Rhodobacter capsulatus SB 1003: one gene and its partner. Each later gene encodes a partner of the first gene's protein in a complex. Links are inferred from orthologs where the notes say so. Each region holds a gene or a part of one and is shown on either strand. Other genes may lie near its edges. The genes, in order: accC and accD.

Region 1 (11,904 bases):
CCCTCGCCGGTTTCGGGGCGGCTGCCCTCGGCCTCTTCCTCGGCGTCAAGCGCCGGGGCAAGACCACGCGCCAGCGCGGCGGCGGCCAGGATCAGCCCGACCCAGACCGCAAAAAGATAGATCATGCCGCGCGCGGTATCGGGCACCGGCGTCTCGCCCGGATGCCAGAGCATCGGCAGCAGGATCAGCACCAGCCCGACCAGCGGCAAAAGCCGGGCCGCATCCATCATCCGGCGGCGCCGATAGGAGCGCCGGGCCAGAAAAAGCGGCGTGCCGGACCCCGGCATCAGCCCGCCTTGCCCGATCCTGACAAGGCCGGGCCCGCCAAAGCCGGGTCTGCCAGAACCGGGGCGGCGATCGCTTCAAGCGCGGCCAGCACATCGGCATTGGCGAAGGGCTTGGCCAGAAAGGCCGAAGCGCCCGCGGCGGCGGCGGCCTCGCGGTCGCGGACCTGCCCGCGCGCGGTCAGCATCAGCACCGGCGTGCGGCCCAGATCGGCATCGGCGCGCAGCTCGGCCAGAATTTCCAGCCCCGAACAGCCCGGCAGCATCAGATCCAGAATGACCGCCGTCGGCCGCAGCGTCGCGATCCGGGCCAGAGCCGCGGCGCCCGAGGCCTCGACGGTCACATTCCAGCCCGCCCGCGTCAGGATGAACCGGATCGCCTCGGCGATGTTCGGCTCGTCCTCGACCAGCAGCACTTGCTTTTCGGCCATGATCGTCCTCCTCCCCCGGGCCAATCTATCCACGCTTGGCCCCGCGCTGTCAAACCGCCGTCAGCGCGCCGCGATCAGCGAGGGCTCGCGCCGGCCGGCGCAGGCCAGCCGCGGGCAGACCCGGCAGGAGGTGCCGACCGGCCGGGCGGTCTCGAGGCGGCTGGTGGCGGGGGTGACCAGCATCATCGCCTCCATCAGCACCGGGGCGTCGAAACTGGCCGCGGCGCCCTCGGGCGGGCGGGGGGCGGCGAAGGCCCAGGACTGGAAGCGCTGCGGCAACCGCCCGGCCATGTCGAGCGTCAGCCGCAAGGGCTGCATCGGCCGCGAGAGCGCCTCGTAAAGCGGCCAGAGCGGGCAGCCCGCGGCCGAGCGCGGCAGGGCAAAACCGGGCAGCGGGCGGCGCAGGGTCAGCGTGCCCGAGCCGTCGCAGACGACAAGGCCAAGCGGCGGCAGGTTCGCCGCGCCCTCGGGCAGGGTGGCCAGACGGCGGAAGACCGCGGCCATCGGCGCGCCGAACCGCGCCGCCAGCCGCGCCGGGTCCAGCCCGGTCTCGCTCAGCGCGGCCAGAAACGGCTTGAGCGGCAGGATGCGGCTGTCGGCCAGCGCACGGGTCAGATAGGAAAGCGCCAGATCGCGCGCCGCCGAGGCGGCGAGTTCCGGGGCCTGGGCGATCAGCTCGGCCGGGTCGGGCGGATCGGGACGCTCGAAATCGGGCAGATGCCAGCCGCGCGCCGAAAGCCAGGCTTCGAGCTGGTCGAGCGGCGCGGCCAGCCCCGAATCCGTCGCCTCGATACTGTCAAGATAGGCCACCAGCCCCTCGGCCGCCGCGCTCAGCCGCAGGCTTTCCGAGGCGATCGAGGACAGGAACCGCGCCTGCCATTCCGGTTCGATATCCGGGGTTTCGACCAGAATCGCCGCGCCCGAGCGCAGCGAGGTCACCGCCGAAAGCACCTCGTGCAATTCGTCAAGCAGATAAGGATCCTGCCCCATCCGTTCGGAATAGGTCTCCACCACCCGCTCCAGCGCCGCGAGGCGGGACTGGCGGGCGGCCAGAACCTTCGCCCAGCCGGGAAAGCGGCCGACGAATTCCTCGATCCGTTCCAGCTCGGAGGGGTCGATCAGCGCGCCGACGGCATCGCCCGTGCCCGTCCCCGCGCCACCGGCCACCCCGGCCGCAGCCTCGCGCAGGGCTTCGAAAAGCGCGCTTTCGGCGCCTTCGGACAGCGCCACCGGCGCGACGCCCAGCGCCTTGGCAAAAGTGTCGAGCAGCGGCTCGGAAACCCGGCGCCGGTTGTGTTCGATCAGGTTGAGATAGGCGGCCGAAATGCCGACCGCGCGGGCCAGATCGGCCTGCCGCAGTTTCAGCGTCAGCCGCCGTTCCCGTATCCGCGTCCCCGTCAGGGCAGACCGTGCCATCGCTTCCCCGCTTGCCGACCGGCCCCAAGGGGCCCGTCACGCCGTCACTTGCCGGAACTTACCGGCAAGCTTCGGAAATACAAAGCGATTCAACACGCCCCGGCCGGTTGCGCCGGGTTTTCGCGGCCGATGCCACGCGACACTGGGGGCCACGCGACACTGGGGGCCACGCGACACCCGGGGCCACGCGATACCGGGGCGCCAGGGCGCGGCAGGGCCCCGCCCAGCGATCAGCAGGGGTTTTGCACCGTCACGCTCGAGAGCGTCGACAGGTCGGACACGCCGCCTTCGCATTTTTCGGGCGCTTGCGTGCAGCCCGCAAGGGCGGCAAGCGCCACAGCGGCAACAAGGGCAAGCGACGCCTTGCGGGTGGATGTGCAGGTCATGTGCGGCCTCCTCCAGAACGCGGTCGCCGCGGGTTGGCCCGGGCGATGTGAACTACATGGTTCACAGCATGCGCCGCCGCCCCGATCCCTGTCAAGCGGCCTGAAGATTCAGTCGAAACTGCGGAACCGCGCGCCATAGGTGACGGCTTTCTGCGAACACAGATCCATCGCATATTGCAGCCAGACCGAGGCTTTCTGCCCGGAGCCCTGCTTGTCGACCGAGAGTTTCGAACGCCCCTGCGCGATCGCCGGGCCCATGTCGGCGTCGATGTCGCGCAGCCGCTTGACCCAGAACTGCGCCGCCTCCTCGAAATAGCTGCCCGGCGGCGCGCCGCTGGACACGATCGACTGCGCCACGGTCAGGCAATAGCCCGCCTCGACATCCTGGTTGGGGGTGTTGAACAGATGTCCCGAGGGCGCGGCGAACTGGCTTTTCCAGACCCCCCAGAACAGGCCCGCGACCAGCAGCAAAAGCGCGGGCCCGCCCCCCCAGACCAGAAGCGGGGACAGCTGCTCCTCCGGGTTGACGCGCGGTTTCGATTTCTTGCTGGCAGTCGTGGGCATGGCATCCTCCGCCCCCAGAATGGCGCAGAATGGTTGAGAATCTGCCAACGGCGCACAGGAATGCGGGGGCGGTCACCCGCCCCCGGCCCGCTCAGTCCAGCGTGTCGAGCACCGATTTCAAGGTGCCGATCAGCTCGTCGATCTGCGCTTTCGAGATGATCAGCGGCGGGCTCATCGCGATGATGTCGCCGGTGGTGCGGATCAGGATGCCTTTTTCATAAGCCTTCAGGAAGGCGCTGAAGGCGCGTTTCGTCGGCTCGCCCGCGATCGGCTCCAGCTCGACGGCGCCGATCAGCCCCTCGTTGCGGATGTCGATGACGTGACGGGTGCCGCGCAGGCTGTGCAGCGCCTCCTGCCAATAGGGGGCCAGCTCGGCGCAGCGCTCGAAGAGCCCCTCTTCCTTGTAGGTTTCCAGCGTCGCGATGCCCGCGGCGGCGGCGATCGGGTTGCCCGAATAGGTGTAGCCGTGGAAGAGCTCGATCATGTGCTCGGGCCCCTGCATGAAGGCATCGTGCACGGCCGCGGTGGTCAGCACCGCCCCCATCGGAATCACGCCGTTCGTCAGGCCCTTGGCCGTGGTCATCATGTCGGGCTGCACGCCGTAATGCTGCGCCGCAAAAGCCGAGCCCAGACGCCCGAAGCCGGTGATCACCTCGTCGAAGATCAGCAGGATGCCGTGCTTTTTCGTGATCTCGCGCAGGCGCTGCAGATAGCCCTTGGGCGGCAGCAGAACCCCGGTCGAGCCCGCCATCGGCTCGACGATCACCGCCGCGATCGTCTCGGCGCCATGCAGCGTGACGATGCGTTCCAGCTCGTCGGCCAGGTTCGCCCCATGTTCGGGCTGGCCCTTGGAAAAGGCGTTCTGCGCCGGAAGATGGGTATGCGGCAGGTGATCGACGCCGGTCAGCAGGCTGCCGAACATCTTGCGGTTGGTGACGATGCCGCCGACCGAGATGCCGCCGAAGTTCACCCCGTGATAGCCGCGCTCGCGGCCGATCAGCCGGGTCCGGGCGCCCTCGCCGCGGGCGCGGTGATAGGCGATGGCAAGCTTCAGCGCGGTCTCGACCGATTCCGACCCCGAGTTGGTGTAGAACACATGTTCCATCCCCTCGGGCGCGATCTCGATGATGCGGTTGGCCAGTTCGAAGGCCGCCGGATGGCCCATCTGGAAGGCGGGCGCGTAATCGAGTTCCGCCGCCTGTTTCGCGATCGCCTCGCTGATGCGCGGACGGCAATGGCCCGCGTTGCAGCACCAAAGCCCCGCCGTGCCATCCAGCACCTGACGGCCATCGGCGGTGGTATAATGCATGTCCTTGGCGCCCACGAACATCCGGGGCGCTTTCTTGAACTGCCGGTTCGCCGTGAACGGCATCCAGAAGGCGTTGAGATCATTGGGCGTCTTGCGGTCGAGCGCCATGGAAGTCTCCCTGAAGGGCCCGGCTTGGGCCAAATTTTGCGCCCGGATCTCGGGCCGGGTCGTTTGACCGAACGGTCAGCATCAGGCTAACATCGGCGCGGGCGGCGTCAAGCTTCCCGCGCCTGATGAAAGGACCCGACCGCATGCCCTCCGATCCGATGTCCGCCGAACCGATGCCGCTCGAGCCCGCCGCGCGTCCGCTCACCCGCATCCAGAAGCGCAACATCGAGGCGATCCTTGAGGCGGCGCTGGAGGTGTTTTCGGCGCAGGGCTTCCGCGGCGCGACGCTGGATCAGATCGCCACCGCGGCGGGGCTGTCGAAGCCGAACCTGCTTTATTACTTCCCCTCCAAGGAGGCGATCCATCTGGAGCTGCTCAGCTCGCTGCTCGATGACTGGCTGGCGCCGCTGCGCGAGATGCGCGCGACCGGCGAGCCGCGCGACGAGATTATGCGCTACATGCGCCGCAAGCTGGAGATGAGCCGGCAGATGCCGCGCGAAAGCCGGCTTTTTGCCAATGAAATCCTGCAGGGCGCGCCGCGGATGGGGGGCACGCTGGCGGTCGATCTGAAGGCGCTCGTCGATGAAAAGGCGGAGATCATCCGGGGCTGGGCCGCGGCGGGCAAGATCGCCCCGGTCGATCCGCATCACCTGCTGTTCTCGATCTGGGCGCTGACGCAGCATTACGCCGATTTCGACGTGCAGGTCCGCGCCGTGCTCGGCCCCGGTCACGATCCCTTTGCCGAGGCGGAGCCCTTCCTCGACACGCTCTTCGAGCGGCTGCTGCGGCCCTGACCCCGATCGCGGCGTTAACCCTTTGGCGAAATGACGGGTTTTGGTAACTCTTGGGTAACTTGCCGGGCGCATCCTTGTCGACAGGGGTAAAACCGCGAGGAGAGTGGGGAAATGGACCGCATATCGGGGCTGATGCCCCAAGTCGGATGGTCACCTTTGCTGAGCATGGTGCCACCAAAGAAAGCGCCGGCGACGACTGTCGAACCGGCAAACACGTCGTCCGGCACGAATTCCGGCATGGGGGCCGAGGTCGGCACCCAGGCGCAACCCGAGCGGAGCGCGCAATTGCAGGCGCGCAACCGCGACGTGGCGGTCGAGACCGCCGTTCTGGCGCAAAGCCGCGCCGAAGCGGTGCCCGACCCGGATGCGCCGACCGGCCCGCCGCCGACCTTCGACGTCACGCCGCTCGAAGCCAAGGCCGCCGCGCTGATGGCGGTGCCGCCACAGGAGGAGGCGCCCGCCGCGGCCAGTACCGCGCCGCGGGAGCCCGCGCAACCGCCCGCGGAGCCCGCCGTTTCGGCCGAGCCGCAGGCGCCCGCCCCGGCCGAGGCCGCGCCGCGCGCCGAGACCGCGCCGGAGCCCGCGCCGCAACCTGTGCCGCAGCCCACGCCGGACTGGCAAGCCACTTCCGAGACGGCAGAACCGAGTCTCGACGTCGTGCGCTGAACACGGCCGGGCTTGCGTCCCGGCCCTGCGCATCCTTCGCACGCCCGCGCCGCGCGGGCGGTGTTGCGGATCTTCGGCCGCACCGATGCCTTGCCGCCGTCCCTCCGGGTCGCGCGGCCGATGGCACAGGTGCGGCCCGTTTTCATCGCGAAATCCGCCCGCCCGGGACCCTCCGGAGCCTTTCCCCTGCGTCATCCGTTCACGCTTTCCTCGCCCGCGCGCCTCGCGTATAAGCGGGGCACATGAACGCGCCCCATCGATGCCCCGGGGCCCCTGAAGAGTCTTCCGAGGACCGCATGACCAAACAATCGCATGAAAACGACGTCGCCTTCATTCAGGCGCTGGCGGAGTTGCTGAACAAGAACGACCTGACCGAAATCGCGGTCGTGCGGGAATATGGCGAAGACGACAGTCTTGAAGTGCGCGTGGTGAAACAGGCGACCGTCGTTGCCGCGCCCGCCCCGGTCTATGCCGCCCCGGCGCTGGCAGCCCCCGTCGCGGCCGCGCCCGCCGCTGCCGCCGCCCCTGCCGCCGCGGCCGACGCCGATCCGGCGAACCACCCGGGCGCCGTCACCTCGCCGATGGTCGGCACCGCCTATCTGGCCCCCGAGCCGGGCGCCTCGGCCTTCGTCAAGGTCGGCGACACGGTCAAGGAAGGCCAGACGCTGCTGATCGTCGAGGCGATGAAGACGATGAACCACATTCCGGCGCCGAAATCGGGCACGGTGAAGCGCATTCTCGTCGACGACGGCTCGCCGGTCGAATACGGCGCGCCCCTGATGATCGTCGAGTGAGGTCGCAATGTTCGACAAGATCCTGATCGCCAACCGGGGCGAGATCGCGCTGCGCGTGATCCGTGCCTGCCGCGAGATGGGGATCGCCTCGGTGGCGGTGCATTCCACCGCTGACGCCGACGCCATGCATGTGCGCATGGCCGATGAAAGCGTCTGCATCGGGCCGAACCCCTCTTCGGAAAGCTACCTTTCCATTCCCGCGATCGTCGCCGCCTGCGAAATCACCGGCGCGCAGGCGATCCACCCGGGCTATGGCTTCCTGTCGGAAAACGCCACCTTCGTGCAGGTGCTCGAAGATCACGGCATCACCTTCATCGGCCCGAAGGCGGAACATATCCGCATCATGGGCGACAAGATCACCGCCAAGGACACGGCGAAAAAGCTGGGAATTCCGGTGGTTCCGGGCTCTGACGGCGGTGTGCCCGACTTCGAGGCGGCGAAGAAGGCCGCCGCCGAGATGGGCTATCCCGTCATCATCAAGGCCACCGCGGGCGGCGGCGGGCGCGGCATGAAAGTGGCGCAATCGGAGGCGGAACTCGAAATCGCCTTCCGCACCGCGCGCAGCGAGGCCAAGGCCGCCTTCGGCAATGACGAGGTCTATATGGAGAAATATCTCCAAAGGCCGCGTCACATCGAGGTGCAGATCTTCGGCGACGGCCGCGGCCGCGCCGTGCATCTGGGCGAGCGCGATTGCAGCTTGCAGCGCCGCCACCAGAAGGTGTTCGAAGAGGCCCCCGGCCCCTGCATCACCCCCGAACAGCGCGCCCGCATCGGCGGCATCTGCGCCAAGGCGATGGGCGAGCTGGGCTATTCCGGCGCGGGCACGATCGAATTCCTCTATGAAGACGGCGAATTCTACTTCATCGAGATGAACACCCGCCTGCAGGTGGAACATCCGGTGACCGAGGGCATCTTCGGCGTCGATCTCGTCCGCGAACAGATCCGCGTCGCGGCGGGCGAAGAAATAGAATTCACGCAGGAAAACCTGCAGATCCGCGGCCATGCGATCGAGGTGCGGATCAATGCCGAACGGCTGCCGAACTTCGCCCCCTGCCCCGGCAAGATCACGCAATACCACGCCCCCGGCGGGCTGGGGGTGCGGATCGATTCGGCGCTTTATGACGGCTACAAGATCCCGCCCTATTACGACAGCCTGATCGGCAAGCTGATCGTGCACGGCCGCGACCGCAACGAGGCGCTGGCCCGGCTGAACCGCGCCTTGGGCGAGCTGATCGTCGATGGCGTCGACACCACGATCCCGCTGTTCCGGCAATTGCTGGAAGAGCCCGACATCCTGAAGGGCGATTACTCGATCCACTGGCTCGAGAAATGGCTGGCCAAGACCTACGGCTGACGAAAGCGCCCCCGCAAGGGGGCGTTTTCAGCTCTTCGGCCGCAGCACGCAGGTGGCGCGGCGCTTGCCGGTGGGGCGGAAGTAATCCGCGACAAAACGCCGCTTGTTCGGCCGCACGTCGGACCAATCCACCCAGTCGGTCCGGTAGCCCAGCACATCCGCCATCGCCTCGAGCGCGCCAAGGCTCGGAATGCCGATCAGCGCCTTTTCCTGCCCCGCGACCTGCGCCAGCGCGTTCAGATCCTTGCTGGGATCCTCGCGCACCAGATCGATGACCTGCCCCGGCCGCTGCGAGAATTCGCTGTCGAGCAGCACCAGCCGCGGCTGGAACCGCGTCACCAGCTGCAGCAGCCGGAAATGGTCCATGATGTGGTAAAAGATGCCCAGCACGCCGATCACGTCATAGCGCGCGCCCGCGGCCAGATCGGCCTCCATGCCGTCGAAAATGTCGCCGCAGCGCAGCGTGACCCGGGCGGCGGCTTCGTCTTGCGGAAATTCGGCGAAGCGCTCGATCAGATGCGGTCGGCCCTCGATCCCCACCACCTCGGCCGCCCCCGCCGCGGCAAAGGCATAGGACCAGCGCCCGTCATGCGCCGCCAGATCCAGAACCCGCGCCCCCGCCAGATCGGCGGCAATCGGCGCGATCAGCTTGCGATGGCGCTGATTGAGCCGCCCGATCGCGTAATCATCGCTTTCATACCGCGCGACCGATCGCAAAAAATCGAAAAATCCCATGGCATTGCCGCGCTTTCGTGTCAAACTCGGGAAAGTCTATGGATCGGGGTGATGGTTGGCAACAATGACGGCAGGGCTTAGTCCGGAATTACTGCTTTCGGCCTATGCGCAGGGCATTTTCCCGATGGCAAGCGCCAGAGACGCGGCGGATCTGCATTGGTTCGAACCGCGGCTGCGCGGCGTGGTTCCCTTGCAGAATTTCCACATCTCGCGGTCCCTTGCCCGGGTCATCACCCGCGAGACTTATCAAATTCGAACAAACACCGCGTTTCGGGCCGTGGTCGAAGGCTGCGCCGACCGGCCCGAGACCTGGATCAACGCGGCGCTGTTCCGCCTCTATGACGCCCTGCATGAGCTCGGCGCCGCCCATGCGGTCGAGGTCTGGCAGGGCCCGGATCTGGTGGGGGGGATCTTCGGGGTGACGCTGGGGGGGGCGTTCTTTGGCGAAAGCATGTTCTCGCGCGCGCCGAATGCGTCGAAAGTGGCGATGGCCTATACGGTCGACCGGCTGATCCGCGGCGGTTTCAGCCTCTTCGACACGCAATATCTGACGCCGCATCTGCAAAGTCTGGGCGGGGTCGAGATCCCCCGGATCGAATATCGCAGGCGCCTGCGGGTGGCGCTGGGGCAGAGCGCGGACTTCACCGCCCCGCCAGCCGCAACGGCTCAGTCGATCTTGCAGCGCAGAACCCAGACGTCGTAGCGCTGATGATCCAGCGCCGAAAGCGCCGGGTTCTGCGCGATCATCCAGCCGCGAAACACCTCGCGGCCGATCGCGGTATCGGTGATTTCCAGAAAGGCATAGGCGTTCGAGGCCGGGTCATCGGCCGGATAGCGGCAATCGGTCAGCCGCACCGAAAGCGAGCCATAGTCAAGGCTTTGCCCGACCGACAGCGGCAGGTCGGTCGCCGCCCCGGCGATCTTGTCGAGCCCGCGCAGGGTGGCGCCGGGGGCCTCGGCCAGGCCCTCGGGGGCCTCCTGCGCGCCCGCGGCCCCGGCCGTCAGCAGAACCGCGACCAGCGCCGCGCGAATCATGGCGCCGCCCCCTCGGGGGCTTTCTCGCCATCCTTGGCACCGGCGAATTTCATCATCAGACCCAACGCCGAGACCGCGCCCTGGGTATCGACGATCTCTTCGCCCGGGCCCAGATTGACCGGGCTGCCGCCGGGCAGGATCTCGACGAAGGCGCCGCCCAGAAGCCCCTCGGTCGCGATCAGGATCTGGCTGTCATCGGGAATGTCGACGCCCGGTTTCATCGCCACCGTGGTATCGGCAAAAAACGTCTGCGGGTTCAAAGCGATATCGGTGACCGAGCCGACCTTGACCCCGGCCATCCGCACATCGGTGCCGACGGTGATCCCCTCGACCGAGCGGAACGAGGCTTTCAGCGGATAGCCGCTAGCCGCGGTGCCGAAGCTGTGCCCCTGCCCCGCCCACAGAAAAAATCCGACCGCGACGGCCAGAACGGCCGCCCCGGTAAGCACTTCGACGCGATTTTCACTCATGATTTCCAGCCGGTTGCACGGAAGGACGGGGGATGCGGGCGCGGTTACTCCGGCTGCCAGGCATCGTAATCGCTGCGGGCCGCGGGCTCGGCCCGACGCAGCGAGCCCGGCGGCACGAAAGCGGTGGCCAGGCCGGTCTGATTCTGCTGATGCGGCAGTTCCCAGGGCTTGTGATCCAGCGGCGCCCGGGTCGGCGGCTCGTTCCAGGTGAAATGGATCCAGCCGTGCCAATCGGGGGGGATGCGGCTGGCCTGCACTTCGCCGTTGTAGATCACCCAGCGCCGTTTGCCATCCTTGCTTTGGTAGTAGCAATTGCCCTCGGCATCCTCGCCGACCTTCACCCCGTGACGCGCGGTGAAGATCTGGGTGCCGAGAGTCTGGCTGTTCCACCACGTCAGCAGGCGCAGCAGGAATTTCATATCTCACCTCCGCATCTTTGGCCCCGTTATAGCGGCAGGGCCACCAAGGTCCAGTGTTTTGCGGACCCGTTCAGCACAAAGGGCGGGTTTCCCCGCCCCTTCCGTTTCACGACGACCGGGGCTCAGCCAGCGGTCTTCGGTTCCTTTTTGCCCGAGGTCTCGGCGTAGATCAGCAAGGGCTTGGCGCCATTGGCCATTTCCACCGCCTCGTCATTCACCACCACCTCGCGCACGCCTTCCATGCCCGGCAGTTCGAACATCGTGTCAAGCAGGATGTCCTCCATGATCGAGCGCAGGCCGCGCGCGCCGGTCTTGCGCTTGATCGCGCGGGCGGCAATCGCCTTCATCGCATCGGGGGTGAAGGTCAGCTTCACGCCCTCGATCTCGAATAGCCGCTGGTATTGCTTGACCAGGGCGTTCTTCGGCTCGGTCAGGATCGTCACCAGCGCGGCTTCGTCCAGATCTTCCAGCGTCGCGATCACCGGCAGACGGCCGACGAATTCCGGGATCAGACCGAATTTCAGCAGATCTTCCGGCTCGAGTTCCTTGAACAGCTCGCCCGCGCCCCGCGATTCCGGGTCCTTCACATCGGCGCCAAAGCCGATCGCCGAACCCTTGCCGCGCTGCGCGATGATTCGATCCAGCCCCGCAAAGGCGCCGCCACAGATGAACAGGATGTTCGTCGTGTCCACCTGCAGGAATTCCTGCTGCGGATGCTTGCGCCCGCCCTGCGGCGGAACGCTGGCCACGGTGCCTTCCATGATCTTCAAAAGCGCCTGCTGCACCCCCTCGCCCGAGACATCGCGGGTGATCGAGGGGTTGTCCGACTTGCGGGTGATCTTGTCGACTTCGTCGATGTAGACGATGCCGCGCTGCGCCCGTTCGACGTTATATTCGCTGGCCTGCAGAAGCTTCAGGATGATGTTTTCGACATCCTCGCCGACGTAACCGGCCTCGGTCAGCGTCGTCGCATCGGCCATGGTGAAGGGCACGTCCAGAATCCGCGCCAGCGTCTGGGCCAAGAGCGTCTTGCCGCAGCCGGTCGGACCGATCAGCAGGATGTTCGACTTCGCCAGTTCCACATCCTGTTTCGAGCCGTGGTTCAGACGCTTGTAATGGTTGTGCACCGCAACCGAGAG
Region 2 (11,751 bases), 2.5 Mb from region 1 along the record:
TCGCCCCCGGCCGGATTGTGGCCGCCATCCAGCCACAGCTCGACCCCCGGCGCGCTTTGCGCGAGCGGCCCCTGCCGCAGGCGTTGCATCCGTGCGGGCCAGTCGGCTTTCGTTACCGCCGCTTCGCAGGCCAGATCGTCAAAGCCGAGCACCCGCAGCGCGGCAATCGCGGCGCCTGCGTTTTCGATCTGATGCGGCCCGGGAAGGTTCGGCAAAGGCAGATCCAGAAGCCCGGTCTCGTCCTGATAGATCAGCCGCCCGCGGTCTTCGAAAGCGTGCCAGTGCTGGCCGTGGACAAAGAGGGGCACGCCCAGCCGCGCGGCTTTTTCCTCGATCACGGCAAGCCCGTCCGGCTGCTGCGGCCCGACCACGCAGGGCACGGCCCGTTTCAGGATGCCCGCCTTTTCGCCCGCGATCTCGGGCAGGGTCTCGCCCAGATATTGCTGATGGTCGATCGAGACGGGCGTGATGATCGTCAGCGCCGGTTTCGCAATCACGTTCGTCGCGTCCAGCCGCCCGCCAAGGCCGACTTCCAGCAGGGTGAAATCGGCGGGCGTGCGGGCAAAGGCCAGAAAGGCCGCGACGGTGGTGATTTCGAAGAAGGTGATCGGCTGCCCGCCATTCGCCGCGTCGCAGTCGTCAAGCAGCGCCGAAAGCGCAGGTTCGGAAATCAGCGTGCCCGCCAGCCGGATGCGTTCGTGAAACCGCGCCAGATGCGGCGATGTATAGGCATGGACCGTCTTGCCCGAGGCCTCGAGCCCGGCGCGGATCATCGCCTGGGTCGAGCCCTTGCCATTCGTGCCCGCGACATGGATCACCGGCGGCAGGCGGGTTTCGGGGTGATCGAGCGCGGCCAGCAGCCGATGCACCCGGTCGAGCGTCAGATCGATGATCTTCGGGTGCAGCCCCATCAGCCGCGCCAAGATTTCATCGGAGGGTTGCGGCATGCTGGGCTCCTCTCAGGCAAAGGCCGGGGGCGCTGCCCCGCCGGGGCAATGCCCCGGCCCCCGGGATATTGAGAGCAAGATAAAGGTTATTCCGCCGCAGGTTGGTCTGCGGGCGGGGCGGCCTCGGTCGGCGCGGGACCGGGGGGCGGCAGCTCGCCCCAGATCGGCGGCGGCAGGCGCATCATCATGCGCAGGATCACGATCAGCTCCTCGCGCAGTTTCTTGCGATGCGTGACGCGGTCGAGCATGCCGTGATCGAGCAGATATTCGGCGCGCTGGAAGCCCTCGGGCAGGGTTTCGCGGATCGTCTGTTCGATCACGCGCGGGCCCGCAAAGCAGATGAGCGAATTCGGCTCGGCGATCTGCACATCGCCCAGCATCGCATAAGACGCCGTCACGCCGCCCGTCGTCGGATGGGTCAGCACCACCACGTAAGGCAGCCCGGCATCTTTCAGCATCTGCACGGCGACGGTCGAGCGCGGCATCTGCATCAGGCTGAGAATGCCCTCCTGCATCCGCGCCCCGCCTGCGGCGGAAAACAGCACCATCGGGCAATGCAGCTCGATCGCGCGCTGGGCGGCGGCGAGGATCGCATTGCCGACATACATCCCCATCGAACCGCCCATGAAGGAGAAATCCTGCCCGACGGCGACGATGCGGGTCTTGCCCACCTCGCCTTCGACGACCAGCATCGCCTCTTTTTCGCCGGTCGATTTCTGCGCCGCCTTCATCCGGTCGGGATATTTCTTCTGGTCGCGGAAATGCAGCGGATCGGCGATCGGCTCGGGGACCTTCACCTCGGTGAAGGCGCCAAGGTCGAAAAGCGCCTCGAAGCGGTCCCGCGGCGTGATCGCCATGTGGTGATCGCAATTGGTGCAGACGTTCAGATTGTCCGTCACCTCGCGGTGGAACAGCATCGTTCCGCATTCGGGGCATTTCGTCCACAGGTTCTCGGGCATCTCGCGGCGCGAGAACAGCGAGTTGATCTTCGGTCGGACGTAGTTCGAGATCCAGTTCATCGGGGGGCCCCTTGGTTTCCGCGACGTCGCTTTGCAAGCTTGCGCTCAGATAAGCCCGCGCGCGGGCAAATGCAATCAGCGCCGCAGCCGCAGGCGGACCGCCAGCCAGAACGCCACGATCGCCAGCGCGTCAAGCGCCAGATAAGGCGCCATCGTGGCAAGGTCGCGGGTGTTCAGCACCAGCGTGTAAAGCGCCAGCCCGTCGAGCTGGCCATAAAGCCCGATCAGCAGCACCGCCGAGATGTTGTTGGCGAAATGCAGCGCCAGCGCCGGGCCGAGGTTGCCCGCCCTTGCGGTCAGATCGGCGGCAAGGCAGCCAAACAGCATCGCCCAGAGCGCGAAGAAGATCGCCGTCGCGCCGTTCTGGCCGGGCGCGTAATGCAAGGCGCCAAAGAGCGCCGCGGGCAGCACCATCCAGGCCAGCGGATGGCGGATCCGCGCGCCGATCTGCTGCAGCAGATAGCCGCGAAACAGCAGTTCCTCGGCGGCGATCTGCACGAAAAGCAGCGGCAGCGCGATCGGCAGCCAGGACAGCAGCACCGGCAGGGGCGTCGATTTGCCAAGGTTCGGATCAAAGGCCGAAGTGGCGGCGACCAGCCCCACCAGGGCGAGCAGGGGCGGAAACACCCGCAGGAAATCGCGCCCCGCCCCGGGGCCGAGCAGGCTGGAGAGGCTGCGCCGGTGCAGGAAGCGCGTCACCATGAGAACGCCAAGCGCAAGCGGCAGGAAGGTGGTCAGCACCAGCACCAGCCCGACCGCAGTGCCGCCGCGGTCCAGTTCCAGCATCACCGCGGTCAGAACGACATTGCCCGCCAGCGCCTGCACCAGCGCCAGCCCCCCCATCACCGCCACCCAGTAGAAGGCCGCGATCAGCACAAGGCCGATCAGGCTGCGCAGCCATTCCGCACGGGCGCGGGCAGGGGCCAGATAGGGGGCAAGGCGAGGATAGGGCATGGCGGTCTCCGGCTTCGGGCGGCGGGCCCGTCGGTCTGGCGGGTGACCCTAGCGGCGGCGCCCGGGCGGGACAAGCGGCTTTACTTTGTGCGGGCGCTGGCGGAAGAGGGATCTCTGCCCCGGAGGATCCATGTTCGAAGTTTCCCTTGATCTGGCCCTGTCGCTGATCGGCGCGGCCTTTGTGGCCGGGTTTGTCGATGCGATCGCGGGGGGCGGCGGGCTGATCACCCTGCCGGTGCTGCTGCTGGCCGGGGCGACGCCGTTGCAGGCGTTTTCGACGAACAAGGTGCAGGGCGCTTTCGGCGCGGCCACCGCGGCCTTGACCTATGCGGCCAAGGGGCAGGTCAATCTGCGCGCGCAGCTGGGGGCGGCGTCGCTTGCGTTTCTGTCGGGGCTGGCGGGGGCGTTTCTGGTCTCGGTGCTGCCGACCGAGGCGTTGCGGCGGGTGCTGCCCTTCATCCTGATCGCGATCGCGGCCTTTTTCGCCTTGCGCAAGGGGCTTGACGACACCGACCGCGCCGAGCGGATCCGGCCCGCGGCCTTTGCCGCCTTTGTCGTGCCGCTGATCGGGTTTTACGACGGGCTGATCGGGCCCGGCGCGGGGGCGTTCTACATGATCGGCTTCGTGATGCTGGCGGGCTATGGCGTGCTGAAGGCCACGGCGCATACGAAACTTCTGAATTTCGCCTCGAATCTGGGCGGGCTGGTGGCCTTTGCCGCGATCGGGGCGCCCTGGTGGGTGACCGGGATCGCGATGGGCCTGGCGCAGGTCGCTGGCGCCAGTCTGGGGGCAAGGCTGGCGATGAAAAAGGGGGCGCGGCTGATCAAGCCGCTGCTGGTCGTGACCTCGACCGCGCTGGCGGTGCGGCTGATCTGGCAGATGATCTGAGGCGGCTTGTCTTGGCCTCGGCCATCGCCGAGGCCATGCCGGACATCAGCCCCGTGACCGCCGAGGGCCCAAAGGCCCTCGGCCAGCGCCCGCCCCGCTCCCGGCGGGCGCTTCTCGCCCGCCGGGACGGGCGCCGGCCTTTGTTGCGCCTGGGGCTGCCGGTCCCGGTTGCGCCCTCCCGCTTTCGGGCGGGGAAAGGCAGTGCCTTTCCTGATCCGCCCGGACCGAGGTTGGCTCCTCAGCAAAACCCCGAGGCCAGCCGCATGCCGCCCGTGGCCAGCCCGCGCCAGTTCCGGCTGACCGGCGGCACCAGCTCCGCCACTACCGGATGATCCGGGGCCAGCGCGCCCAGATGCACCAAAAGCGCGGTGATCGCCGCTTCCGAGGCCCGCGTGGCGCCATCGGTGATCTTCAGCGCCACGCCGCGGCCCTGCTCCGGCAGGATCGCGACGAAAACCCCCTCGGCCCCGGTCTTTACCGCGACCTTGCCGCCCATCGCCCGCATCAGCTTCGTGCAGGCGCGGTTTTCCCCCGCCACCAACTCCGGAAAGGTCGTCATCGCCTGCACCAGCTGCGCCGCGGCGCCCGCGCGCAGGCCGCCCTCGGGCCGGGCGGCGGCAAAGAAGTGCATCGCCCGTGCCAGCCCCTCCAGCGTGCAGGCGAAATTCGGCGCCGAACAGCCGTCGATCCCCCAGCCCGCCGCCGTCTCGCCCGTCACCTCCTCAAAGGCCGCGCGGGCGGCAAGCTGCACCGGATGGTCGATCTCGACATAGTCGGGCCCACCCTTCAGATGCCGGTTCAGCGTCAGGAACCCGGCATGCTTGCCCGAGCAATTGTTGTGCAGCTGACAGGGGCTTTCCCCCGAACCGCTCAGCCGCGTCGCCTCTGCCTTGTCAAAGGGCAGATGCGTGCCGCAGCGCAGATCGGCCTCGCCGAGGCCCAGACCCGTCAGCCAGGCGCTCACCGCCCCCACATGCAGCGCCGCCCCGGAATGGCTGGCGCAAGACAGCGCCAGTTCCCGAAGCCCCAGCCCGGCGGCCTTTGCCGCCCCGCTTTCGAGCAGCGGCAGCGCCTGCACCATCTTGCAAGACGAGCGCGGAAAGACCACCGCCCCCGCATCCCCCCACACCCTTTCCACGCCCTGTGGCCCGTAAACGACCGCATGGCCGCTGTGCAGGCTTTCCGGCAAATCCCCGCGCCAGATCTCGATCAATGCCGCCGCTGCCATCCAATCCATCCTTTCATGCGCGAAAAGCCGCCGGGGGGGCTTTCCCCAAACGCCACTTTTGCGTTATCACTGGAATATCGAGTTGAAATCAGGTCTGCCACAGTCAAGAAGGGCCGATAGCCTACGGGCGGACCAGAGGCACAGACAGCTGGAGGCTGTTCCATGAAGACGATCATCACGAGCGTCGCAGCGGTTCTCGCCGCGTCGCTGGCACTTTCCCCTGTCGCCCAGGCGCAGGAAAGCTCGAACCGCGTCGCCGCGAAGACCGACTGGAGCGTCTTCGTCGAAGACAGCCCGAAAGAATGCTGGGGCGTGTCGCCGCCGAAAAAATCGGCTGCCAGCAAGGACGGCAAGCCGGTGCAGGCGCGGCGCTCGGAAATCCTGCTCTTCGTCACCTTCCGTCCCGGCAAGGCCGGAGAGGTGATGTTCATGGCGGGCTATCCCTTTGCCGATGGCTCCACCGCCGATCTGAAGGTGAACACCGGCGCCAGCTTCACCCTGTTCACCAATGGCGAAGGCGCCTGGGCGGGCTCGCCCGAGGAAGACGCCAAGCTGATCGCGGCGCTGAAATCGGGGGCCGAGGTGACGATCTCCGGCCGGTCGGGGCGTGGCACCAAGACCGAGGACACCTTCTCGCTGATGGGCTTCACCGCGGCGATGGAAGAAGCGGCCAAGCGCTGCAAATAAGCGATCCGACACAGGCGACGGCCCCGGCATTGTCCGGGGTCTTTGCGTTTCGGGCTACCTTTTGCGCAACGAATCCCCTATATGCACGGCTTGCCCAACGCTGGACCTGCCATGACCGAGCCGACTTCCCCGATCACCCAAGACGTGCTGACCCTGCCGCGCAAGCTGCCCGAGGGCGGCAAGGTCAATCTGGTCGGCCTGACCCGCGACCAGCTGCGCGATGCGCTGATCGCCGCGGGCACGCCCGAGAAACAGGCGAAGATGCGGGTCGGTCAGGTCTGGCAATGGATCTATCACTGGGGCGTGCGCGATTTCGGCGCGATGACCAATCTGGCAAAAGACTACCGCGCGCTGCTCGATCGTCATTTCGAAATCGCGCTGCCCGAGGTGGTGACCTGTCAGGTCTCGATGGATGGCACCCGGAAGTATCTTTTGCGCATCGCCGGCGGGCATGAGGTCGAGGCCGTCTACATCCCCGAGGAAAACCGCGGCACGCTCTGCATTTCCTCTCAGGTCGGCTGCACGCTGACCTGTTCCTTCTGCCATACCGGGACGCAGAAACTGGTGCGCAACCTGACCGCGGGGGAAATCGTCGGCCAGGTGATGGTGGCGCGCGACGATCTGGGCGAATGGCCGGTGCCGGGCGAGCCGAAGGATGAAACCCGGCTGATCTCGAACGTCGTGCTGATGGGCATGGGCGAGCCGCTTTACAATTTCGAAAACGTCCGCGACGCGATGCAGGTCGTCATGGACAACGAGGGGCTGACGCTGAGCCGTCGCCGGATCACGCTCTCCACCTCGGGCGTCGTGCCCGAAATCGCCCGCACGGCCGAGGAGATCGGCTGCCTGCTGGCGATTTCCTTCCACGCCACCACCGATGCGGTGCGCGACAAGCTGGTGCCGGTGAACAAGAAATGGAACATCAAGACGCTGCTTGATGCCCTGCGCGACTATCCGCGGCTGTCGAATTCCGAGCGGATCACCTTTGAATATGTCATGCTCAAGGGCGTGAACGACAGCGACGACGACGCGCGCCGTCTGGTGCGGCTCATTCAGGGCATCCCGGCGAAGATCAACCTGATCCCCTTCAACGAATGGCCCGGCTCGCCCTATAAGCGCAGCGACTGGGAGCGGATCGAGGCCTTTGCCGATATCGTCTACAAGGCCGGGTATGCCGCGCCGATCCGCACGCCGCGGGGCGAGGATATCATGGCCGCCTGCGGGCAGCTGAAATCCGCCACCGAACGGGCGCGGAAATCCAAGGCCGAGATCGACGCCGAAACGGGTCTTTAGATCCCCGCCGTCGCAAAGGGCGTATTTGCGCCAAGAAAAAACCAGCCAGCTTTTTCTTGGTCCAAATACGCCCTTGCGTCCTCAGTCCCGGTCGTGCCCGTTGGCCCAGGTCTCGATCACCTCCACCGCTTCCTCGGCGGTTTCGACGAAGCTGATCAGCCTGATGTCCTCGGCGGCGATCGTGCCCGCCTCGGCCAGATAGTCCCAATCGACGACGCGGCGCCAGAATTCCGCGCCAAACAGGATCAGCGGGATGCGTTTCATCCGCCGGGTCTGGATCAGCGTCAGAGTCTCGAACATCTCATCGAGCGTGCCGAAGCCGCCCGGAAAGACGCAGACCGCTTTCGCCCGCATCAGGAAATGCATCTTGCGGATGGCGAAATAGTGGAAGTTGAAGCACAGATCCGGCGTCACATAGGCATTCGGCGCCTGTTCATGCGGCAAGACGATGTTGAGCCCGATCGACTGTCCCCCGGCCTCGTGGGCGCCGCGGTTGCCCGCCTCCATCACGCCCGGGCCGCCGCCGGTGCAGATCACCCATTCCCGCCCGTAAGCCGCCATCGAGCGTTCCGTCATCATCCGCGCGAAGGTCCGCGCCTCGTCGTAATAGCGGCTGAGTTCGGCCAGAACCGGGGTTTTCGCCGTGTCCTTGCGCGCCGGTTCCGGGATGCGGGCGCCGCCGAACAGCACCACCGTGCTTTCCACGCCGCGTTCATCCATGATCAGCTGCGGCTTGAGCAGTTCCAGCTGCAGCCGCACCGGGCGCAATTCCTCGCGCATCATGAAGCCGCCATCGGTGAAAGCGAGCTTGTAGGCGGGCGCCCGCGTCTGTGCGGTGGCGGGGATGTCCTGCGCCGTTTTTGCATCCATGATGCTGTCACGGAACGGGTGGGAACGGCTTTCGTCTTTCATATCCTGCTCATTGCGCGAGGGGCTTTCCCCAACTATAGGGGGAAAACCCATGAATGCCACTTGAAAGAGGACCGTTCCGATGTCGAACGCCATGCTCGAAGCTGCCATCGAAGCCGCCTGGGAGGTTCGCGACACCCTCACGCCCCACACCAAGGGCGAAGCGCGGGATGCGATCGAGGCCACGCTCGAGGCGCTGGACAAGGGCGTGCTGCGGGTGGCCGAAAAACAGGCCGACGGCAATTGGCATGTGAACCAATGGGCGAAAAAGGCCGTGCTGCTGGGCTTCCGTCTCAAGGACATGGAAGTGCATTCGGGCGGGCCGCAGAACGGCACCTGGTGGGACAAGGTCGACAGCAAGTTTGCCCATTGGGGCGAGGCGCAGTGGAAGGCCGCCGGGTTCCGCGCCGTGCCGCACTGCATCGTGCGCCGCTCCGCCTATATCGCCAAGGGCGCGGTGCTGCTGCCCTCCTTCGTCAACCTCGGCGCCTATGTCGATGAGGGCACGATGGTCGACACCTGGGTGACGGTCGGTTCCTGCGCGCAGATCGGCAAGAACGTGCACCTCTCGGGCGGCGTCGGCATCGGCGGCGTCTTGGAGCCGATGCAGGCCGGTCCGACGATCATCGAGGACAATTGCTTCATCGGCGCGCGGTCCGAGGTGGTCGAGGGCTGCATCGTCCGCGAGGGCTCGGTTCTGGGCATGGGCGTCTTCATCGGCAAATCGACGAAGATCGTCGATCGCGAAACCGGCGAGGTCTTCTATGGCGAAGTGCCGCCCTATTCGGTGGTCGTCGCGGGCTCGATGCCGACCAAGGGGGGCATCAACCTTTACTGCGCGGTGATCGTGAAACGGGTCGATGCGCAGACGCGCTCGAAAACCGCGATCAACGATCTGCTGCGGGACTGATCATGCTGTTGTCGCTGGGCGCCAGGGTGGTCGATGCGGTGCGCGGGGCGGCCCTGCCGCAACCTTTGCGCTTTGTGCTGATGGTGGCCGATCTGGCGATCCTCGGGCTTGCGACGCCGTTCGTGCTGACGCTTCTGGGCGAGATGGCGAAGGCGGCAGAGCCGGGGCAATGGTGGCCCGGCGCCGCCATCGGGCTTTATGTGCTGGTCGCGGCCTGGCTGGCCGTGACCTCGCTGCGGTCCTTGCGCCGCGGCTGAGAAGGGAAAACAGATGACCGAGACGGCCGAGAAACCGGAAAAGGCGAAACGCCCGCAGCAGGTCTATACGCTGCTCGTGGAGGTGGGGCGGTCGGCCAATGACGGGCTGCCCAAGGGGTCCACCGGCGCGGGGCTCTTGTGCTATGCCTCGGGCGTCGACGAGGCCGAGGCCGTGCGCGAAACCGTGGCGATCCTGAAACAGGCCGAGATGGCGCCTTTGGACGTGACCGGCTACGGCACTTTGGCCGAGCGCGAAAAGGCGGGTGACGAGATCGACGCCGCCGAGAAAGAGCTGATGCAACGGGCGCTGGATGAAAATTCGGTCGTCGTGGCGCAGATGACGCCCTTTTACGACGCGAAGGCCTGAGCCAAAGCCGGTTTGCGCGACGGCCATTGCCTGCTAGACTGTTTGCAAAGAACGAACAGTCGGGCAGGCCATGAAACACGCGTTGAAACCACTTCTTGTCACCCTTCTGGCCTTTTCGGCGCTGACCGCCTGCGGCGGGCCGCTGGATCGGGGGGGCGTTTCCATGAACACGATCGAAGAGATCCCGCCCGTCGATGCCGCGACGCAGGCGGGGATGGATGCCTGGGTCGCGGGCTTCAAGCCCCGCGCGATGGCGGCGGGGATTTCCGAAGCCACTTGGAACCGCGCGATGCGGAACGTGCCCTATAACCCGAAGGTGATCGAGCGGCAGCAGTTTCAGGCCGAATTCGTCAAGCCGATCTGGGATTACATGGACAGCGCGGCGTCGGAGGAACGCATCGCCAATGGCCGGGCGGCGCTGGCGCAATATGACGGCGTGCTGCGCGAGATCGAGGCCCGCTATGGCGTTGACAAGGAAGTGGTCGTCGCCGTCTGGGGCATGGAAAGCCGCTATGGCGCCAAGCGCGGCAACACCCTGATCATCCCGGCGCTGGCGACCTTGGCGCATGACGGGCGGCGGGCGCAGTTCTTCGAAAGCCAGTTGATCGGCGCCTTGAAGATCCTGCAGGCGGGCGACATCGACCCGGGCCACATGACCGGATCCTGGGCCGGGGCGATGGGGCATACGCAGTTCATCCCGACCTCTTACCTCGCCTTTGCGGTCGATTTCACCGGCGATGGCAAGCGCGACATCTGGTCGGACAATCCGGCCGATGCGCTGGCCTCCACCGCGGCCTATCTGGCGCGGTCGGGCTGGTCGAAGGGGCAGCCCTGGGCGGTGGAGGTCTCCCTGCCCGAGGGCTTCGATGTGGGGCTGGCGGGCAAGGGCACGAAGCGGTCGCCCGCCGACTGGGCGGCGCTGGGCGTGCGCGGCGTGAAGGGCGGGGTGGTGCCGAATTACGGATCGGCCTCGATCCTTTTGCCCGCGGGGCCGCAGGGTCCGGCGCTGATGATCTTTGGCAATTTCACCGCGATTTCGCGGTATAACAATGCCGATGCCTATGTGATGGGGGTCGGCCATCTGTCCGACCGGCTGAAGGGGCAGGGGCCGTTCGTGCATCCCTGGCCGCGCGAAGGCCGGGCGCTGACCGATGCCGAAAAGGTCGAGGTGCAGCGGCTTCTGACCGCGCAGGGCTATGACACCAAGGGCACGGATGGGCTGATCGGCGCGGGCACGATCGGCGCGGTGATGGATTATCAGCGCGACCACGGCATGACCCCGAACGGCTGGGTGACGATCAAGCTTCTGGAAAGCCTGCGCAAAGGTTGATCTGGCCGAGGCCATCGCCGAGGCCCTGCGGGACATCAGCCCCGTGACCGCCGGAGGCCCAAAGGCCCTCGGCCAGCGCCCGCCCCGCCCATGGCGGGCGCTTCTCGCCCGCCGGGACGGGCGCCGGCCTCTGTTCCCGCGTGAGACAACCGGTCTTGTGGCAATGCTGCGCCGCGGGCGGGGAAACGCCTTGCGTTTCCTTCTCCGCCCGAACCGGCCGGTTTACGGCACCGGGCTGATCCCGATCACCAGCTCATGCAGATGAAAGACCGCCGCCCAGGCGAAGACGGCGATGGCGAGCCGGAGCGCTGACGGCCGCCCCCGCGGGCGCCAGCGGCCGGTCAGAAGCGCGGCAAAGGGGATCAGGCTGGTCCGCGCCGCAAGACGGTTGAACTCGGCCAGACCGATGCGGCGGATCAGACGCTTTTCCATCGCCCGCATCCCGATCAGCGAAAACACCAGAAACACCCCGAACAGGATCGCATGCGCCAGATCGCCGTTCACCAAAAGATGCGCCGCCGCCCAAAGCACCAGCGCCCAGAGGAACGGTTGCCGCGTGATCCCCGCGATGCCCGGCCGGTCGGGGTCGAAGCCGCTCGCCCGCCCCTCGAAGGCGAAGGGGTTCGGCGCGGCGATCGCATAGCTTGAAATCAGGATCACCAGCGGCATCACGATATTCGCGACCCAGCGCATCCAGATCTCTTGCGGCCAGAGTTCGATGAAAGGCGCCCGGGCGGCGGCCAGGATCAGCCAGTACAGCAACCCCAGCGCAAGGAGGCCAAAGGCGATGCCGTAGCCCGCGCGCCCAAGCGCGGCGACCAGCGGCGCCTTGATCCGCGGCGTGGCCGGGATCAGATGGGTCGCCATGAAGGCAAGGCCCGCCGCGGAAAACTCAAGCCAATCCATCGCTTACCTTTGTTTCGACAGCTGCACGGCCAGAATGCCGCCGGTGATGATGACG

What was found.
Region 2: the proteins of accC (region 1) and accD are in contact, whole or in part, in a solved structure (PDB 8UXZ), measured with the Escherichia coli proteins. The link is inferred for Rhodobacter capsulatus SB 1003 from one-to-one orthologs.

What each region holds. Positions count from the first base shown.
Region 1 is NC_014034.1:2,784,213-2,796,116, forward strand. The notes cover bases 5,949-8,932. They hold accC (acetyl-CoA carboxylase biotin carboxylase subunit), read left to right. Parts: upstream 5,949-6,759; coding sequence 6,760-8,106; downstream 8,107-8,932. Other genes in these bases: RCAP_RS12875 (hypothetical protein), read left to right, coding at 5,949-5,958; accB (acetyl-CoA carboxylase biotin carboxyl carrier protein), read left to right, coding at 6,255-6,752; RCAP_RS12890 (methyltransferase domain-containing protein), read right to left, coding at 8,134-8,841; aat (leucyl/phenylalanyl-tRNA--protein transferase), read left to right, coding at 8,906-8,932. In the rest of the region: RCAP_RS12845 (hypothetical protein), read right to left, coding at 1-287; RCAP_RS12850 (response regulator), read right to left, coding at 287-715; RCAP_RS12855 (helix-turn-helix transcriptional regulator), read right to left, coding at 776-2,131; RCAP_RS19655 (hypothetical protein), read right to left, coding at 2,362-2,517; RCAP_RS12860 (hypothetical protein), read right to left, coding at 2,626-3,081; RCAP_RS12865 (aspartate aminotransferase family protein), read right to left, coding at 3,173-4,498; RCAP_RS12870 (TetR family transcriptional regulator C-terminal domain-containing protein), read left to right, coding at 4,642-5,292; more of RCAP_RS12875, read left to right, coding at 5,404-5,948; more of aat, read left to right, coding at 8,933-9,544; RCAP_RS12900 (DUF2155 domain-containing protein), read right to left, coding at 9,508-9,876; outer membrane lipid asymmetry maintenance protein MlaD, read right to left, coding at 9,873-10,346; RCAP_RS12910 (NADH:ubiquinone oxidoreductase subunit NDUFA12), read right to left, coding at 10,391-10,765; ATP-dependent Clp protease ATP-binding subunit ClpX, read right to left, coding at 10,888-11,904. UniProt on the Escherichia coli protein: This protein is a component of the acetyl coenzyme A carboxylase complex; first, biotin carboxylase catalyzes the carboxylation of the carrier protein and then the transcarboxylase transfers the carboxyl group to form malonyl-CoA.
Region 2 is NC_014034.1:271,670-283,420, forward strand. What follows is about bases 1-2,831. They hold accD (acetyl-CoA carboxylase, carboxyltransferase subunit beta), read right to left. Parts: upstream 1,967-2,831; coding sequence 1,034-1,966; downstream 1-1,033. Other genes in these bases: RCAP_RS01215 (bifunctional folylpolyglutamate synthase/dihydrofolate synthase), read right to left, coding at 1-947; RCAP_RS01225 (CPBP family intramembrane glutamic endopeptidase), read right to left, coding at 2,042-2,831. Also shown: more of RCAP_RS01225, read right to left, coding at 2,832-2,920; RCAP_RS01230 (TSUP family transporter), read left to right, coding at 3,051-3,809; RCAP_RS01235 (asparaginase), read right to left, coding at 4,048-5,037; RCAP_RS01240 (invasion associated locus B family protein), read left to right, coding at 5,200-5,724; 23S rRNA (adenine(2503)-C(2))-methyltransferase RlmN, read left to right, coding at 5,836-7,017; RCAP_RS01250 (LOG family protein), read right to left, coding at 7,099-7,929; dapD (2,3,4,5-tetrahydropyridine-2,6-dicarboxylate N-succinyltransferase), read left to right, coding at 8,009-8,836; RCAP_RS01260 (hypothetical protein), read left to right, coding at 8,839-9,093; RCAP_RS01265 (hypothetical protein), read left to right, coding at 9,107-9,460; RCAP_RS01270 (lytic murein transglycosylase), read left to right, coding at 9,531-10,790; RCAP_RS01275 (NnrU family protein), read right to left, coding at 11,013-11,696; RCAP_RS01280 (DMT family transporter), read right to left, coding at 11,700-11,751.